3 regions of the Peribacillus sp. FSL E2-0159 genome follow, and region 2 is predicted to be linked to each of the others. Evidence: riboswitches for the same ligand, from Rfam matches in the RefSeq annotation. Region 2 holds a riboswitch; each other region holds the start of a gene.
What was found. A riboswitch is a leader RNA that binds a small molecule or an ion and turns the genes downstream of it on or off. The one in region 2 is predicted to bind S-adenosylmethionine.
Positions count from the first base shown of each region.

Region 1: another riboswitch for S-adenosylmethionine. It lies ahead of NYE63_RS25775 (5-methyltetrahydropteroyltriglutamate--homocysteine S-methyltransferase); the one in region 2 lies ahead of mmuP (S-methylmethionine permease).
Region 3: another riboswitch for S-adenosylmethionine. It lies ahead of NYE63_RS14795 (YezD family protein); the one in region 2 lies ahead of mmuP (S-methylmethionine permease).

Region 1 covers NZ_CP152053.1:5,261,295-5,263,499, reverse strand. Annotated here, with positions in the region: gene NYE63_RS25775 (5-methyltetrahydropteroyltriglutamate--homocysteine S-methyltransferase) at 46-1,149, opposite strand; SAM riboswitch class I at 1,233-1,334, opposite strand; gene NYE63_RS25770 (hypothetical protein) at 1,510-1,938, shown strand; gene NYE63_RS25765 (glycerol-3-phosphate responsive antiterminator) at 2,110-2,205, shown strand, end outside.
Region 2 covers NZ_CP152053.1:3,179,384-3,181,588, forward strand. Annotated here, with positions in the region: gene mmuP (S-methylmethionine permease) at 1-1,327, opposite strand, end outside; SAM riboswitch class I at 1,410-1,512, opposite strand; gene NYE63_RS15440 (flavin reductase family protein) at 1,745-2,205, opposite strand, start outside.
Region 3 covers NZ_CP152053.1:3,034,053-3,036,257, forward strand. Annotated here, with positions in the region: gene NYE63_RS14790 (phosphoadenylyl-sulfate reductase) at 1-608, opposite strand, end outside; gene NYE63_RS14795 (YezD family protein) at 778-921, opposite strand; SAM riboswitch class I at 1,094-1,202, opposite strand; gene ssuE (NADPH-dependent FMN reductase) at 1,482-2,015, opposite strand.

The sequences.
Region 1 (2,205 bases), 2.1 Mb from region 2:
CATTATATCGAGAATTATCGATATGTCAAATGATTAATAAAAAAATCATTCCCATATTTCTTTTGCTACATCAACGACGAATTTCAGCTTTTCCCATTGCTGTTCTTCCGTTAGCTTGTTGCCGTGATGGGTAGAGGCGAAGCCGCATTGCGGGCTTAAGCATAATTGCTCGAGAGGAACGAAGTTCGAGGCTTCTTTAATGCGTGCCTTAACAGCTTCCTTGTTTTCGATTTCTCCATTTTTTGAAGTGACGACTCCTAGGACGACACGGGCTCCGCCATTTGGTATGTATTCCAATGGTTTGAAGTCCCCTGAGCGTTGATCGTCGTACTCCAAGAAGAATCCATCGACTTTTTCTTTTGCCAATAAAGTTGGGGCTATACGGGCATAACTTCCTTCGAACGCCCATGTCGACTGGTAGTTTCCACGACATAGATGTGTAGTGACGACAAGGTCTTCTGGTTTGCCTTCCAATGCGCCATTAATGACGCGAAGTGCTAGATCAATTAATTGTTCCCTCGTATATTTTCCATCTTTGAATTGGAAATCTGGAGCTGAAAGTCTGGCAATATATACATCATCCAATTGAAGATAACGTACACCTGCTTCATAAAATGCTTTCAAAGCATGCTGATAGGCTTTGATGATATCATTTGCATAGTCTTCAATATTAGGATAGATGTCTTCATTATGAATGCCTGCAGCAAATAATTGATTCGGACTGGGAATCGTTTGCTTGGCAACGGCACGTCCGTTCACGATTTTGTTCAATTCAATGAAATCACGAATGAAGGGATGTTCAGGATTGAATGAAACCTTCCCAGTATTGCGAACGTTATATCTCTCTGTTTCCACACCATCGAATGTGAGACCTTTTTCAGTCACATATCCCTCGATGCCATTTAAATGTTCGAGGAAGTCAAAGTGCCACCATGTTCGTCTGAACTCACCGTCCGTAACGACCTCTAATCCAACTTCAATTTGTTTATCGACAATCCGATTGATTTCTTCGGTTTCAACTTCACGAAGCCGCTCTGCTGAAAGGGTACCTTCCCTAAATTGCTTTCTGGCAATATGTAAACGTTCCGGTCTTAATAAACTTCCGACGTGATCGGCCCTGAATGGTGCTTTCGTTAATGTGATTGACATGTTGCATTCCTTCTTTCCTTTTAAAAATAAAAAACCTCTTCTTAAAAAATAAGAAGAGGTGTTGGCAACAAAGCTATATACTCTTCTTATCTTCAAGTTTTTACACTTCTGGAATTAGCACAGTACATGAATAGTCTGTTGCTGAGGTATCAAAGGGCCAGTCCCTCCACCTCTCTGGATAAGAGTTGTCTATTAAATTAAGTATGACTATACAGGTAGTTTGTACAAAGGTCAAGCGTTGAAGGTGGAAGATTTTGAATATACCGATTATTAATTTGGGCAGAAATGTTAACTGCATCGGGGAACCTGGCATATGCTATAACCGACGTTTCATATGCATGGCAGGAGGGGAATGCGAGGATGAGTACATTCAGTCCATTCAAAAATGGCATACCGATAACGGTAACTGAAGCCATGATAGAGAGAATTGTAAAAATGAAATCAGATGGTCACGATATTAAAGTCGAGATTACGCCAAAGCATATCGTGCTTTCAGGAACGATGGAAGTGAAAAAAATGATGTTTAAGAAAAACGTAGCTTTCCGGATTACATTAAAACCGGTACACGTCGAAAATAGAACGATTTCATTTGAATTAGTGGGAATGGAACCGATTGACAGGAATTTCATCAATCAAAGGATATTTAACAGACCGCCATTTTTTGAATTTGAAAATAGAACGATCAAGATGAATGTTAATGCTTGGAACATCGTGAGAAAAATTCCGGTGGGCACAATTAAATCGTATGAACTCGTCGAAGGTGCATTGAAAATGAAACTTTCTTTATGATTTAAGGGGATATTTTACATACATCCTTACTGCAATCTATAAAGGGAGTGCCAGGTATGTTAGTGTTATGGTGACATTGGACATGAAAAAATGTGTTTGATAAATCAAGCTCTTTAAAATATACTAAATGACTTGAAGTTTTGAGTTTTTCTGGGAATGAGGAGGATAATAATGGATCAGAAGATTTTGCCTGCTTCAGCAAGCATGAAGGATTTCGAAAGATTTTTAGAAAGTTCCTATGAAATAGGTGTGTTTCTTGATTTGCAT
Region 2 (2,205 bases):
AAATAAACGGAATGCCACAATATAGTGCAATTCTTTGTGTAGGATCAAATGCAATTCCGATGCAAGAAGCAAGACATAGCATAAAAGAAACGATTGGTACGAGTGGATATAATGGTGTATGATAAGCCAAATCATTTACTGAATTTCCATCTTTTATAAATCGTCTGCGAAATAGAAACTGTGACGCACTAATACTCATCCAAACTACAACCACGGCTAGTCCAGAAATGGATACAAGCACTATGTATACAGTATCCGGTGCAATGATACTCGAGAAAAGGGCTAAACCACCGCCCACCATACTGAAAATGACTGCATTTACCGGAACACCCCGTTTTGTCAATTTTGCAAATATTGGTGATATAGTTTTCTTATCTGCAAGTGACCAAAGCATCCTGGATGAGGCATATAGTCCTGAGTTTGCAGCAGACAAAATGGCAGTTAATATAACAAAGTTCATAATATCCGCTGCATATGGCACTCCGATCCGTTCCAGAACTGTAACAAAGGGGCTCTCTGATACACTTGCATCCGAAATAGGCAATAATGCGGATAATACAACGATGGTTCCTACAAAAAAGATAATCAATCTCCATAATGTCATACGGATTGCCTTTGGTATCGTTTTTTCTGGATTCACAGTTTCTCCAGCTGCAATTCCGATTAATTCAGTTCCAGAAAATGCGAAATTCACTGCGAGCATCGTCATTAGAATGGCAAAAGCGCCATTCGGAAATAAACCTGCACTTGTAAAATTGGAAAATAACGGAGCAGATTGTGAATTAATTATTGGAATAAAACCTACCATTGCCGCAGCTCCCAGAATAATAAATATCACAATAGCAAATACCTTTATAGACGCAAACCAGAATTCGGATTCAGCGAAAAACTTAACGGTCCACACATTTAATGCCAAGACCAAAATGGCAAATAGAGCACTCCATATCCAGACACTTATTGATGGAAACCATCTCTGCATCAACAATCCTGCAGCCGTGAATTCCGAACCTAGTGCAACAGTCCAAGTTAGCCAATACAACCAGGCTACTGTATACCCTGTCCCTGGTCCGATGTATTTGGCTGCGTAGCTATGAAACGCACCTGTCTCGGGCATATGTACTGCCAGTTCACCTAGACATAGCATGACTAGATAAACCACTAATGCTCCAATCAGATACGAAAGGATGGTGCCAAACGGGCCAGCCTGGTGAATCGTATAACCTGAACTTAAGAATAAACCAGTTCCAATCACCCCGCCAAGCGATAGCATTATTATATGCCGTGCTTGCATTTGCCTTTGAAAATCATGCTTCCTTTTGTTCTCCATTCTTACTCTCCTTAATCTTGCATCCAGAAAAAACGAAAACGCACTCTAAAAAGAGTGCGCTACTGACAAATAAACACGTACGGTCTTATCTATCAAGGTTTCACCCTCTGGAATTAGCACAGTGTCTTTTTAGACCTGTTGCTGAGGTTTCATTGGGCCAGTCCCTCCACCTCTCTGGATAAGAAATTATTTTTTTATAACTTTATCAATCTATGAAAAATTTGTCAAGTTTTGTTTCGGTTGTAAAGACTTTCTTAAAATACTAACAATCATGGCACTTCCAGAATTAAAATGAGATGATTTCTATTTTTGGAACTGTCGCTCACCGTATTAAAATTGATGATAAAGCTAACCCGGATATTTTTGGTTTAAAAAATGACGACATCTTAAAAGATGACGCCATTTTTTTCTTTTCCCTTAAGGACGTTCTATTTCAAATAATTCTCCTAGTTTTGTATAAGTATGACCCGCTAATCTTGCTACAGGTTTTAGCCCATTCTGGTCAATTCGCCCATTATGGTAAATATCTTGCTCTATATGATAGCAGACTATTTTCCCTATCAATAAATCACAACCAGGTGTATTCTTGGAACCTGCCAATGGTATCGCATGCTCTAATGTACATTCAAAGCGTACCTTCGCTTCTTTCAATCCAGGTACGGATACCTTATCACTAACAGCTGGCGTGAAATTAGTAAGACCCAATTCACTTTCGTCAGATGGGAGTTCCTTGGCCGTTCGATTTGCATCAGCAACATTATTTTCATCCGTGATATGAACAACGAATTCACCTGTTTGAATTGCATTTCGGGCTGTGTCCTTTGAAACTCCTTCTTTCCGTTGAACAGAAATGGAAATCATCGGAGGATTGGAACTGA
Region 3 (2,205 bases), 150 kb from region 2:
GGATATCCATTATCATGCAGGATATTATATGGAAGTCCGTTTTTATGGGCGTAGCGCCAAACATCTTTCCACGTCCAATGTATGAGTGGACATATTTTAACTGACTTGAACTTATTATCCTTATTGATATACTCGGTCAGAGCCCTTGTTTCGGATTGCTCCCTCCGCAGTCCCGAAAGCCAGGCTGTTGCCTTTGAAAGCACATCGGTAAGCGGAATGATTTTACGGATGTTACAGCACTTATTGGAATCACTAAGCCATAATTCATCCCCATATTCCGCTGCTTGTTCCTCAAGCGTCAAGTCAGGTTTCTTCATTTCGATCGAAAGCTTTGGATATCGCTTTTTCACTTGCTCGATCAATTGGTAAGTTTCCTCAAAATGAACATCTGTATCAAGGAAAACTATTTTTGCCGATGGATTGACCTTCGCCAATAAATCCGTAAGCACGATGCCTTCAATACCAAAACTACAAGCATAAATCAGTTTGTTTCCATAATGGTCATTCGCCCATTGCAGAACTTCCAAAGCTCCTTTTGTCTCACTGTCTTCAGGAAATACAGGTAAATCCCCTGTGTTGAAATTGTCATAGTTTATTAATGCAGCCAACTTTGTAGCCCCCTCTAAAAACTTGCTGTATCAGGTTAGAGTAACTGTTGATCAATACCCGTTGTAATCTTCTCCGGCTTATTTGATTCTAGGAAAAAGAGACGAATCTAACCAATACTCTCTTTATATCAGTTAAACCCGCCTCTAGTTTTTCTAGTCAGCAGATACCTTATTTAATTCTTAATTTTTCATTTCTTTCCATTTGAATGATTTTACCATCCTGGACAATAAGTGTAATGGATCCATATTTCATTGAATTAAGCATTTCTTGAAGTCGTTCAAATATTTCTTCAAGCTGATTCTCTTTATCCAAACCAGTTCCTCCTTTAAGAAAATCCGCGAATATTTTATTTTCAACGGTGATTAAATGAATTTCTTAGATTTATATAATTCCATACAACCTTACATTGTTATGGTTTGCATACAATTTTTCAAAAAAAACAAAAATCTTTCCATGATGGAAAGATCCCAAGGTAAATATCTTTACCTTATCTTCCAAAATGATCAACATTTTGTTGGAGGTAGCACCTTGCATCCATCATGCAGGTTGCTGGACTTCAAAGGGCCAATTCCCTCCGTCGCTCTGGATAAGTTTTATTATTTTAAATATTAACATATATTTAATCCTTGTCAATGGAGTTTTCTTATAAAATAACTTGGTTTAATATTATGGATGAACTGTTATTTTTATACACACTATTCAATTTTTGATTTTATGTTCATATAAATACGAAAATAGACTCGTCTTTTTAGATAAGGTCTCCAAAAAATTAAGTCTATTTTCATAAAAAACCTATTATTGACGCATGTCCTTACTTGAAAAATTAATTTCTCGAATTCCGGTCCTTTTGTAGAAAGGATTACTTGAAGTCATTAATTTCTTAACTGTATCGCTTCTACAAATTCTTGAACTTGACTCTGGACGCGATCAATTAAATGCAAATCATTAATCGGTTTTTCTGAATTCTGTTTATCTATTTCCTTATCAACAAAATAAATGCCCTGCAGCGGCTCACCTTTTAATATTGAAATTAATGGTTTAAGCGCATAGTCAATCGCCAATAGATGCCTGTTACTTCCACCAATCATGATTGGCAGCACTGGCTTACCCTTAAATGCTCCTTCTGGCAGCAAATCAATCAAGGCTTTCAATACACCTGTATAAGAAGCCTTATAAACCGGTGAACCAATAATGATTCCTCTAGCTGCTTGAATTCTCTCTGAAAGCTTTAAGATATCTTCGCTATTATATTTCCCTTGAAATAAATCATCTGCTGAGAAATCCGTAATTGAGAAATAAGCTGTGGTAAATCCTTCGTTTTCAATTAATGATTGAATATGTTTTAGTGAAATGTCCGTTCTTGATGGTTTAGCGGGACTTCCTGATAAAATTACGATATCGCTCATTTAATACCCCTCCAATGTTACATGATTTCCAGATAAAATTTTCGTGAAGCATTTCTTGCAGTATGCATTTATCGTAATAGTCTGAAAAATATAAGTCAAATCTTACACTCGGGTTTAATAAATTCACCAGTTGACTTCATCGTCTCTGAATGAAAATAAAAAGGTCATATTTGCGGCTTGATGCTCATGC